Regions from separate parts of the Pectobacterium carotovorum genome, predicted to be linked through region 1. Evidence: predicted binding sites of a transcription regulator. Region 1 holds the regulator's gene; each other region holds the start of a gene.

Region 1 (3,183 bases):
ATTGCATATAAGGATCCAGCATCAGGGTAAAGAGATCATTACCTAAATCGTAATGGGCTTTACCGACAACCTGAGCACGCCTGCGGGATTGCAAATTCGTGACGCGGGAGAGGGCGACCCGCGTGAGATCGTGCAGGCGACGGGGTAACTTAGCCTCCAGCCCCGCCCGCAGGACGCGATGGGAAAACATATCCAGCCGTTCACACTCCCACCAGCCATCCATGTAACTTTCTCCCAGCCCCAGCGATCCCTCGCGCATAGCACGTTTAAAAAAACCGGGATGAGTCACGCGGATGTCAAAAGGGCGGGGGCCGTTGATGGTGATATCTGCGGTATTCAACATGTCTTGCACGATGTGGAACCAGGGCGCGATATCGTCATCCCATTCTTCTGTATAAGGTAAACCCATCATGTCTCCTTAACTTTATGTAAAAGTATCGTAAAACACACCAGGACAACACTTATCGCAGCCGAGGTATCGGCTGTCACCAGAGAAAATGAAACACGGTATTATACCCGTCATACTTCAAGCCGCATGTACGTTGGCTACGTTCGCTCACCCGAATCACTTACTTGAGTAAGCTCATCGGGATTCCCTCGCTTGCCGCCTTCATGCAACTCGAATTATTTAGGGTATAGAATTAGAACGGCTTCAGCCAGCCTACAAGAGAGCGGGCTGAAGCAGAGAGGGGAAGCAGACAGGAATAAGAAAATCGTCTGTACAGAACTCGCGGCTAGCGGCGATAGTCGAGGTAAGGGCCGTCTGCAACCGAGCGGCGTTCTATCAGGGTCGGATGCACTTCGATCACGTGCGCATCTTCTCGCTTACTGGTAATGCGATCCAGCAGCATCGCAAAGGCGGACTGCCCCAGACGCTCTTTCGGCTGATGAATGGTGGTCAGCGCAGGCGTAAAGAAACGCGCGTGGCGCACGTTGTCATAACCGATCACCGAAATATCCTGCGGCACGCGCAGACCCAGTTCGTCTGCCGCACAGATAGCGCCCATCGCCATGATATCGCCACCGCAGAATACGGCCGTTGGCCGCTGTTTCTGCGCGAGAATTTGATGCATGGCTTTATAACCAGATTCCGGCTCGAAATCGCCCTGAACAACCCACTCTTCGCGTACGGTGATGTCAGCTTCTTTCAGCGCTTTTAAAAAGCCGAGGTAGCGCCCGCTGCCGGTGTTACGTTCTTGAATACCGGGAATGGCACCGATATCCCGATGACCGCGTTCGATCAGGTAGCGACCTGCCATATAACCGCCTTCAAAGGCGTTATCGATAATCGTATCGGTAAAATCGCTGTGCATCTGGCCCCAGTCCATCACGACCATCGGGATGCTGCGATAGTCTTCCAGCATAGCCAACAGCTCAGGTGGATATTCGGCGCACATTACCAGCAGGCCGTCGACGCGTTTTTGCGCCAGCATGGAGAGATAAGCGCGCTGTTTACCAATGTCGTTATGCGAATTACACAGTACCAGCGTATAGCCTTTGGCATAGCAGCTGTTTTCGACGGCTTCGATGATCTCGGCGAAATAGGGGGCTTCGCTGGATGTGGCCAGCAAACCGATTGATTTGGTGTGATTAACTTTGAGGCTGCGGGCGACGGCGCTGGGCGAATAGTGCAATTCTTTGATTGCCGCCCTGACGGCTGCCTTAGTCTCTTCGGCGACGAAACGTGTTTTATTGATCACGTGCGATACGGTTGTGGTAGAAACGCCAGCACGCTTTGCCACATCTTTAATCGTTGCCATCTAAAAATGACTCCTGAACTTACCTGTTACAGACGTAAGTATATTGTTAATCGTTTGCCTACGTTTAATGTTCTTCTTCTAAGCTAAAAAACAGGATTTCAGAAGGAGAATGCCGAATGTTATACCGAAGGGATCTGGGTTGACGTTTTTCGACCGATACGCAGCGCTTTCATAAACAGCGGATTGTGTCCGATTTATCATGAAAGGGAAAGGGCTAATTTATACTATTAGTGATGCATTCGTCCGAGATTTTTCACTGGAATTATGAAAGAATCGTAATAACCCTATTATTTGTAGCTTTAACTGCCTAAATGGGTTCGGCTGTGAATGGCGGTGTCTTTTTTCAGATGACGCTTTCAGGTGAAATTTTCAGCTAAATTTGTTCGCTAATAAGGAGTAGTTTATGGATACAGATCTGAAGATGTCTTTACTGACAACCGTTGGCTCGTTGGCTGTGATCATCGCGTTTAGTTTTATTGCGGTGCTGAACTAACCGAACGGCGCCTCTGCACCGGTGAGGTATTCAGACACGTTGATGTTGTATACATAAACGTGTCTGAATCGTTCTTCTTCGATACCGAACCTGTTTTTTAACGAATCGTCTGCGGTGTCACTACGCGACGCGCGCCAACGTAGTGTTCCTGCCAATAATCTTCACTCAGCTTGCTGATTCGAATATCTGAACCTGTACGCGGCGACTGGATAAATTTCCCTTCTCCCAGATAAACCCCGACGTGATCGGCTGCGCCACGATTATTGATGCGGAAGAAGACCAAATCGCCACTTTCCAGCTCGCTCTTTTTGATCGGAGCGGCATCACGCAGGTGATACATTTCGTTAGCAGTGCGTGGAATTTGGATCTTAACGACATCTTTATACGCGTAATAGACCAGTCCGCTACAGTCGAATCCGGTAAAGGGAGATGAGCCGCCCCAGTGGTAAGGCTTGCCTATTTGGCTCATCAGCTTATTCATTGCTGTCGTTTTGGCATGTTGATAACGTTTTTTATGCGCTGCGCTCAGCGCCATTCCTTTTTCAGTGGGGGCCGGATTTTTATCCGCTTTTCCCTTGAGCGCGGTCTTCTTCAGCCCAGTTTTGACTCTGGCCTGTGCCGTTGTTTGCTTATCTTCTTCAGGCTTCAGCTTTTTGAGATTTTTTTTCACTAGCGCGGGCGTGCTGCTTTGCGTCCGTGACGGTTTTTTTTCTGTTGATTTGTTCGCGCTGCGGGGTTTGGTTTTTGTGCTAGCTGCGGTAGGTTCTGGTTTTTTGCTTTTGATCGGTGTCGGTGATTTAGCATTACCCTTTGTCTGACGGCTTTTCTTATTGGTTTCTTCAACGGTGCTTTTCTTCGGCGCAGAATGCGGGGTATGCGGCGCAGCCTGAACGACGTTCAGGGATAGATTGCTGAAAAATAATATAAAAA
Region 2 (3,183 bases), on a different contig from region 1:
TTCCACACAGATAAAACGATTCCTATAAATAAGTGTCATGATAGATGTAGCGCGATAAGAACGACTCTTTATGCGGTACGCTGTTAATCACTTAAAGACGAGTATCATGAAAATTAAGCAAACATTTACCAGGGCATTACTCCATCCGCGCTATTGGACGACTTGGTTCGGCCTTGGCGTGCTGTTTTTATTAGTTCAACTTCCTTACCCGCTGCTGATGAAAATCGGGAGCAGTGCGGGTCGCCTGTCCCGCGTTTTTCTTAAACGCCGGGTGTCGATTGCCAGACGCAACCTTGAATTGTGCTTCCCTACGATCTCTGACGACGAAAGAGAAGCGATGATCGACAACAACTTTGCTTCGCTCGGCATGGCATTGGTCGAAACCGGCATGGCCTGGTTCTGGTCCGATCGTCGCGTGCGTCATTGGTTTGATGTTTCGGGACTGGAACATTTACAGCACGCTACCGCAAAAGGTCAGGGCGTGATGGTGATTGGTATTCACTTCATGTCGCTGGAGTTGGGCGGCAGGGCGATGGGGCTATGTCGACCGATGATGGCGATGTACCGCCCGCACAATAATAAAGCGATGGAGATGGTACAAACCTGGGGGCGTTCTCGTTCGAACAAGGCGATGATCGACCGTAAAGATCTGCGTGGCATGGTGCAGGCGTTGAAACGCGGCGAAGCGGTATGGTTCGCTCCCGATCAGGACTACGGTCCTAAAGGTAGCGTTTTTGCCCCGTTCTTTGCGGTGAAAAATGCGGCGACGACCAGCGGCACGTACACGATCAGCCGTCTGGCAAAACCGGCGATGATGACGACGGTACTGATTCGCAAGCCCGATGCCTCTGGTTATCAACTGGTGATTCAGCCCGAATTACAGGATTACCCTTATCACGATGAACAGGCTGCGGCGTGTTATATGAATAAGGTGATTGAGAAAGAAATCATGCGTGCGCCTGAGCAGTATCTCTGGCTGCACCGCCGCTTTAAAACGCGCCCGGCAGGGGAGGTATCGCTCTACGCCTGATGGCATAAAGCACGTGTGATATCGGATGGCGCTTCTGCGCCATCACGGTATGGTGAGCAGAATCCGTCACGCATCGTGTAAAACAAAAATGGCCGCCCGGATGGCAGCCATTTTATGGTGGTTAACGTACTTAAGTACGATTAACGGAAGATAGCGTGGGGGTTAACACCGCGATAGGTTTTGCCCAACGCTTTTAATATTTGATTGATTTTGCGGACAACGCGCATCTTTTTATCCCCACGATTCTTAAATAATTATTGGTTGAAAGTACCAAAGTTGATGTTGATGTTTTCAAACATAGCGATGATTTTGTTCAGCAGTTTCATGGTCATTTCCTCATTGTTAGTTGATTGTTTTTCTGTGATGCTGTTCACGTTTTTAAGAATACTCGCACTGATACGGGTGGTCAACTTTTTTGTGATGAGAATCACAAAAAAATGAACGATCAGTTTGTGAAGAGTAAACCGCTGTTTTGATTTCTGTCTAAAAACCTTTTCTGCTTTTTCTTCATACTGACGCGTTTTCAGCGAGTTACCTGATTGAACGTTACCTGTACTGGCTGAAGGCGTCCTTATCGGACAGATTAAGTGAGATAGGTAAATTGTCTCGATTAGCAGTTGAAATACGCGCGGGTGAAGCGGGATAATCGTGCGCTTCACATTGCCAGATACCGTTTTATCCAGCTCGTTTTAGTACAGCCTGTTTTGATATAGCAATGTTTTTATACGGTAATGTCTTGATACGACAACGTTTTCCGGTTTTGCACTCAGCGAGTTAATCGTTTGCGTGCGGAGCTATACGGTTCATGATGTGCCAGTGATGCTGGCACGCTTGCGGAGCAAGGCCGCGGGAACCGGTCAAATTGATCTTAAATAATAATGGCATTTCAGGGGATACCACCATGTCAAACACCACCCGTCAGGCAGGCTCGCAGGGCACGCTTGATGCTTTTTTCAAAATTACACAGCGCGGCAGTAATGTGCGTCAGGAAGTGTTAGCTGGCCTGACGACGTTTCTGGCGATGGTTTACTCGGTGATTGTGGTGCCGAGCATGCTGGGCAAGGCCGGCTTCCCACCTGCGGCCGTGTTTGTTGCGACCTGTCTGGTTGCCGGGCTGGGGTCGCTGCTGATGGGATTGTGGGCTAATCTGCCAATGGCGATTGGCTGTGCGATTTCACTGACGGCGTTCACCGCGTTCAGTCTGGTGCTGGGGCAACAAATCAGTATTCCTGTCGCGCTGGGTGCGATCTTCCTGATGGGCGTGCTGTTTACCATCATTTCCGTCACCGGCATCCGCTCCTGGATCTTGCGCAACCTGCCGATGGGCGTCGCGCACGGAACGGGGATTGGTATTGGCCTGTTCCTGCTGATTATTGCCGCTAACGGTGTGGGGCTGGTGGTAAAAAACCCGATTGATGGCTTGCCAGTCGCACTGGGCAATTTCACTTCTTTCCCCGTCGTTATGTCCCTGCTGGGGCTGGCGGCGACCATCGGTTTAGAAAAACGTCGCGTACCGGGCGGTATCCTGCTGGTTATCATCGCGATCTCTATTCTGGGGCTGATTTTTGACCCAAATGTAAAATTCTCTGGCTTCTTTGCGTTGCCGAGCCTGACGGCGGCTGACGGTTCGTCGCTGATCTTCAGTCTGGATATCATGGGTGCATTGCAGCCGATGGTTCTGCCGAGCGTGCTGGCGCTGGTGATGACTGCCGTGTTCGATGCTACCGGTACTATCCGTGCCGTAGCCGGACAGGCGAACCTGCTGGATAAAGACGGGCAAATCATCAACGGTGGTAAAGCGCTGACCGCAGACTCCGTGAGCAGCATTTTCTCCAGCCTGGTCGGGACGTCACCTGCGGCGGTTTACATTGAATCTGCGGCGGGTACGGCAGCCGGTGGTAAAACGGGCTTAACGGCAACCGTAGTGGGTGTGCTGTTCCTGCTGCTGCTGTTTGTCTCTCCATTGGCGTATCTGGTGCCTGGCTATGCCACAGCACCTGCGCTGATGTACGTTGGCCTGCTGATGCTGGGTAACGTATCCAAACTGAACTTTGATGATTTCGTCGATGCGATGTCCGGTCTGGTATGTGCCGTATTCATCGTACTGACCTGTAACATCGTGACCGGCATCATGCTGGGCTTTGGCGCGCTGG
Region 3 (3,183 bases), 630 kb from region 1:
TCCGTGACATCCCATGCCCACAGTTCACAGTAAACGCCCAGTTCACGCACGCGACGTGCAACCAGCTGCGTGTACTGCGAGCCGAAATCCAGAATAAGAATGCGGTGTTGATGAATGTTTTGAGTCATGAGGAGCATGTTCCAAAAAGCAAAAGACAAAAGCGAAAGAAAAAAAGTAAACCCATCTGGCCGCTCGGCCTTACACAAAGGCAGAGCGGCGCAAAATAGTACAGGGTTTATCGCGTTAAATCACCTTATGAACCCATACGGTAGTTCGGTGACTCTTTAGTAATGGTAACGTCGTGAACGTGGCTTTCCTGAATGCCCGCGCCGCTGATGCGTACAAACTCAGCCTGCGTGCGGAGTGCGTCGATAGTCGCGCAACCGGTCAGCCCCATACAGGAGCGCAAACCGCCCATCTGCTGGTGAACGATCTCTTTCAGGCGGCCTTTATAAGCTACGCGGCCTTCGATACCTTCCGGCACCAGTTTGTCGGCTGCGTTATCGGTCTGGAAGTAACGGTCTGATGAGCCTTTGGACATCGCGCCCAGTGAACCCATACCGCGATAAGATTTGAATGAACGACCTTGATACAGTTCGATTTCACCCGGAGATTCTTCCGTACCCGCCAGCATAGAACCGACCATGACACAGGCCGCGCCTGCTGCAATGGCTTTAGCGATGTCGCCGGAGAAGCGGATACCGCCATCAGCGATGACCGGAATGCCCGTGCCTTCCAGCGCTTCAACCGCATCGGAAATCGCCGTAATTTGCGGTACACCTACGCCAGTCACGATACGCGTTGTACAGATAGAACCAGGGCCGATACCTACTTTCACCGCGCTAACGCCCGCTTCAACCAGCGCTTTCGCACCTGCGCCCGTCGCGACATTACCGCCGATGATTTCGAGGTTCGGGTATTTCGCACGCGTTTCACGAATACGCTGCAATACGCCTTCGGAATGGCCATGTGAGGAGTCGATCAGCAGAACGTCAACGCCCGCGGCAACCAGCGCATCAACGCGCTCTTCGTTACCCGCACCGGCGCCAACCGCTGCGCCAACGCGCAGGCGACCGTGCTCGTCTTTACAGGCGTTAGGCTTACGTTCTGCTTTCTGGAAATCTTTTACCGTGATCATGCCGATCAGGTGGAATTTGTCGTCAACGACCAGCGCTTTCTCGACGCGTTTTTCGTGCATCTTTTGCAGCACAACGTCACGCGCTTCGCCTTCTTTAACGGTGACCAGACGCTCTTTCGGCGTCATGAACGCGCTAACCGGTTTTTCCAAATCGGTCACAAAACGCACGTCACGACCGGTGATGATGCCCACCAGCTCGTTGTCTTTTGCCACGACAGGGTAACCGGCGAAGCCGTTGCGCTCGGTCAGCTCTTTCATTTCACGCAGCGTCGTTTCTGGCGTCACTGTTTGTGGATCAACCACCACGCCGCTTTCATGTTTTTTCACGCGGCTCACTTCTTCAGCCTGACGCTCAATTGACATATTTTTGTGAATAAAGCCCAGACCGCCTTCCTGCGCCAGCGCAATAGCCAGGCCGGATTCGGTAACGGTATCCATCGCTGCGGACAGCATAGGAATATTCAGGCGAATGTTTTTCGTCAACTGCGTGGACAGATCGGCAGTGTTAGGCAGAACGGTAGAATGAGCGGGAACCAGGAGGACGTCATCAAACGTCAGTGCTTCTTTAGCGATACGTAGCATGGGCAATATCTCACCAAGGTGGATGTAAGAATAGATAAAATATTGCCGTGGCATTATACAGAGCGTAATCGGTTGCCTCCAGCATTATTTTACTAAAATGCTTGATTACCTGTTTCAGGTAGGTAGTATCGATCAATTAAGTGACTGTTTTAAAATTTGATCTGGCTCACAATGTCTCAATTTCCCTCCTCTGCAATTTTTACCGTTAGCCGACTGAATCAGACGGTTAGACAACTGTTGGAAATGGAAATGGGCCAGATTTGGCTCTCCGGCGAAATCTCCAACCTTTCTCAGCCCTCATCCGGCCATTGGTATTTCACGCTGAAAGATGAACGTGCACAGGTGCGCTGCGCGATGTTTCGTACCAGCAACCGTAGGGTGACGTTCCGCCCGCAAAACGGTCAGCAGGTGCTGATTCGGGCGAGCATTACGCTGTATGAACCCCGTGGCGACTATCAGCTACTGGCGGAAAGCATGCAGCCCGCCGGCGACGGTCTGTTGCAGCAGCAGTTTGAACAGCTCAAGCAACGTCTCGCCGCCGAAGGGCTGTTCGACCAACAATTTAAGCAAGTGCTTCCCTCTCCTGCCAAACAGGTCGGTGTGATTACATCAGCCAGCGGTGCCGCCCTACACGATATCTTGCAGGTGTTACAGCGCCGCGATCCATCACTGCCGGTGATCGTGTATCCCACGTCAGTGCAAGGCGCAGAAGCACCGTTACAAATTGTCCGCGCCATCGAGTTGGCTAACCAGAGAGATGAGTGTGATGTGTTAATCGTCGGGCGCGGCGGCGGTTCGCTGGAAGATCTCTGGAGTTTTAATGACGAACGGGTCGCCCGCGCGATTTTCGCCAGCCGCATTCCTATCGTCAGCGCTGTGGGTCATGAAACCGATGTCACCATCGCCGATTTCGTCGGTGACCTGCGCGCGCCCACGCCATCCGCCGCTGCCGAGTTAGTGAGTCGTAACCAACTGGAGCTGTTACGCCAAATACAGTCCCAGCGTCAGCGTCTGGAAATGGCGATGGATTATTACCTTGCCCAGCGCAACCGGGACTTTACCCGTCTACACCACCGTTTGCAGCAGCAGCACCCGCAGTTGCGGCTGGCACGTCAGCAGGCACAGTTGGTCAAACTGCGCCAGCGGCTGGATGACGCCATGCAGCAGCAACTTCGACAGACCTCACGCCGAAGTGAACGCTTACAACAGCGTCTGATGCAACAACAGCCGCAGGCCCGCATTCACCGTGCACAGCAGCGTTTGCAGCAGTTGAGCTATCAGATGCAAAGCGCGGTGGAGCGCCAGTTAAATCAGAACAAACAAAAACTGGGCATCGCCTGTTCGCGACTGGAAGGTGTAAGCCCGCTGGCAACGCTGGCGCGCGGCTACAACGTCACCACCGCCCCGGACGGTAAAGTGCTGAAAAACGTCACGCAGATTACCCCCGGTGAAACGCTGAAAAC
Region 4 (3,183 bases), 670 kb from region 1:
GGTAGTCACCAGCAAGTGTGGGTAACGCTGTGCGATAACACAGTCATAGGGACTGTATTGTTTGATGTAGTCATAGTAGGTTTGCTCATTCGGATCGCCCCACTCGTCATACTCACCGGTTGTCAACGGGATAGACTCATCCAGCATCGTCGTCAGCACATCAACGAATGGAACCTGAGCGACAACGCCTTTAAACAGTTCGGGCGCCATATTCACCACCGCCCCCATCAATAATCCTCCCGCACTGCCCCCCATTGCGAACATGTTTTTCCTGTCGCCATAGCCTTTTGCTATCAATGCCTGCGACACATCGATGAAATCCGTGAAGGAATGCATTTTATTGAGCAATCGACCATCGTCGTACCACTGTTGCCCAAGTTCACCACCGCCGCGAATGTGTGTTAAGGCGAAGACGAATCCTCTGTCCAACAGGCTCAAGCGACTCACGCTGAAATCCGGATCCATGCTATGGCTATAAGCGCCGTAGCCGTAGACCAGTATCGGGTTCTTGCCTGGGCTGAAATGATCGCGATGATAAACAAGAGAAACGGGAACCTCGACGCCATCTCGAACCGTGATCCACACGCGTTCGCTCCGGTAATTGTCCGAAGAGAAATCTTTCACTTCGGCTTGTTTAAGTAACTGCTGCTCGCCCGTGTCCAGATTCAATTCATACTGCGTGCTCGGAGTGGTCATTGATGAATAACCATACCGCATCAATGCCGTGTCTGGCGTAGGATTGTACGACAGCCACGTCACATAGCTCGCGTCATTAAAGGCGATCGTTTTTTCTTCCTGCGTATGCCAGTGAATCTGGCGTAAGCTGGTCAAGCCGCGCTCTCTTTCTTCAACCACCAGCCAGTCGCGGAAAAGCTCAAACCCTTCCAGCACGCGACTTTCGCTAGGTGCAATCAGTGTTTCCAGCGTTTGCTCATCGGGCTTATCAGCGCGGTAAAGGCCAAAGTTTTTTCCTTCTCGGTTGGAACGCAGGTAAAATTTGCCCTGATAGTGATCGATGCCATATTCATGATCTTTCCGGCGTGGAATGCATACCTGCGGCACGGCATCCGAGCGCGTCGCGTCGAGCAATAACACTTCCGTCGTCGTGGTGCTGCTGAGATAAATGGAGATATAGTGCTCTGATGTCGTTTTACTCAGGCTGACATAATAGGTGTCGTCTTTCTCTTCATAGACCAGCTCATCCTGTGCCGGATCGCTCCCCAGACGATGACGATAGACCTGATACGGCAATAGCGTTTGCTCATGTTTGCGCACGTAATACAGAACCGTCGAATCCGCCGCCCATTCCGCTCCTGCCGTGACATTTTCGATCACATCCGGTAGCCACTCGCCGCTGTTCAGATCGCGAAAACGAAGCGTGTACTGCCGGCGGGATAAAAAATCCTCCGAGAGTGCCAGTAGCCTATTGTCGGGGCTAACTTCAAGCGTGCCGAGGCTATAAAACTCATGCCCTTCCGCTCGTTGATTTCCGTCCAGCAGCGTGTCCCACGCGTCCATTTCCTGCTCAGGCTGGCGCAGATAGATAGCGTACTCTTTGCCTGGCTCGTAGCGACTTTGGTAACGATAGCCTTTTCTGACATACGGTACAGACATATCCGTCGACGGGATGCGCTTAACCATTTCGTCATACAACGACCGTTTGCGCGCCTCATGAGGTGCCATGACAGCGTCGCTATAGGCGTTTTCCTGCTCCAGATAGGCCAGCACCTGCGGATCGGCGCGCTGGTCATCACGCAGCCAGTAATAATTGTCGATACGCGTATCGCCATGCATGCTCATCACATGAGGGCGTTTTTCAGCTTGCGGTGTTTTCATCGCGTCGGATCTCGTTGTCTTACCATAAAATTTTAACTCTACAAGAAGAGTGGCACGATTGATCGGCAATGCCAAGGCGCGCCCTTATCACTTGGTGCGCTTTTGCGCACCGCATTCCAATGCATGCCCTCTTTAATGCGCACGCAAACGTTTTCGTTTATACTGCGGCCATTTTTCACAACCCGATCAGGTATAAGGTTATGTTAACGATTGGAACCGCCCTGCGTGCGGATGCCACACGAGTGATGCTGCTTGGCTCCGGTGAATTAGGCAAAGAAGTGGCGATTGAATGTCAGCGTTTGGGTATCGAAGTGATTGCGGTCGATCGCTATGCCGATGCCCCGGCCATGCAGATTGCGCATCGTAGCCACGTCATCAATATGTTGGATGGCGATGCGTTGAAAGCGTTGGTTGAAGCCGAGCGTCCTGATTACATCGTGCCGGAAATTGAAGCCATCGCAACCGACATGCTGGTAACACTGGAAAAACAGGGTCACCATGTTGTTCCCTGCGCCGAAGCCACACGCCTGACGATGAACCGTGAAGGTATCCGCCGTCTGGCAGCCGAAACGCTCGGCGTTCCTACCTCCACCTATCGTTTTGCCGACAGCGAAGAGAGTTTTCGTCAGGCGGTAGACGCGATTGGCTACCCCTGCATTGTTAAACCTGTCATGAGTTCATCCGGCAAGGGGCAAAGCCTGATTCGCTCCGCGGAGCAGTTAGATCAGGCGTGGAACTACGCCCAACAGGGTGGACGCGCAGGCGGCGGACGCGTCATCGTGGAAGGGTTGGTGAATTTTGATTTTGAGATCACTTTGCTAACCATCCATGCGGTTGACGGTATTCATTTCTGTGCGCCTATCGGGCATCGTCAGGAAGATGGCGACTATCGCGAGTCCTGGCAGCCGCAGCAGATGAGTGCGCTGGCGCAAGAGCGTGCGCAAAAGATGGCCAGCGATGTCGTGAAAGCGCTCGGTGGCTACGGCCTATTCGGCGTTGAACTGTTCGTTTGCGGCGATGAAGTCATCTTCAGCGAAGTCTCCCCTCGCCCGCACGATACCGGCATGGTGACGATGATTTCTCAGGATCTGTCCGAGTTTGCCCTGCACGTCCGCGCTTTTCTGGGGCTGCCAATTGGCGCAGTTCGCCAATATGGTGCATCGGCTTCCGCTGTGATTTTACCAGAACTGGAAAGCAACAACGTGCGCTATCAGGGGCTGGAAAGCGCGCTACTCCCTCACACGCAAATTCGCCTGTTTGGTAAGCCGGATATCGGTGGCAAACGTCGTATGGGCGTGGCGTTAGCCAGCGCAGAAACCACGGACGATGCGGTGGCAATCGCCAAAC

The links. The regulator PurR, encoded in region 1, represses purine synthesis genes. The targets are predictions, from matches to a motif close to CANGCAAACGTTTGCNTG.
Region 2: the regulator PurR is predicted to act here: its motif matches at 1,802-1,819, upstream of R9X49_RS14150 (NCS2 family permease).
Region 3: the regulator PurR is predicted to act here: its motif matches at 1,782-1,799, upstream of guaB (IMP dehydrogenase).
Region 4: the regulator PurR is predicted to act here: its motif matches at 1,977-1,994, upstream of purT (formate-dependent phosphoribosylglycinamide formyltransferase).

The regions. Positions count from the first base shown of each region.
Region 1 is NZ_JAXAFK010000001.1:1,988,060-1,991,242, reverse strand. It holds gene cfa (cyclopropane fatty acyl phospholipid synthase) at 1-409, opposite strand, end outside; gene purR (HTH-type transcriptional repressor PurR) at 735-1,760, opposite strand; gene R9X49_RS08785 (YnhF family membrane protein) at 2,164-2,253, shown strand; gene R9X49_RS08780 (C40 family peptidase) at 2,351-3,183, opposite strand, start outside.
Region 2 is NZ_JAXAFK010000002.1:464,028-467,210, forward strand. It holds gene lpxP (kdo(2)-lipid IV(A) palmitoleoyltransferase) at 107-1,030, shown strand; gene R9X49_RS14145 (hypothetical protein) at 1,285-1,689, opposite strand; gene R9X49_RS14150 (NCS2 family permease) at 1,932-3,183, shown strand, end outside.
Region 3 is NZ_JAXAFK010000001.1:2,614,160-2,617,342, forward strand. It holds gene guaA (glutamine-hydrolyzing GMP synthase) at 1-128, opposite strand, end outside; gene guaB (IMP dehydrogenase) at 254-1,720, opposite strand; gene xseA (exodeoxyribonuclease VII large subunit) at 1,892-3,183, shown strand, end outside.
Region 4 is NZ_JAXAFK010000001.1:1,319,323-1,322,505, reverse strand. It holds gene R9X49_RS05785 (S9 family peptidase) at 1-1,836, opposite strand, end outside; gene purT (formate-dependent phosphoribosylglycinamide formyltransferase) at 2,037-3,183, shown strand, end outside.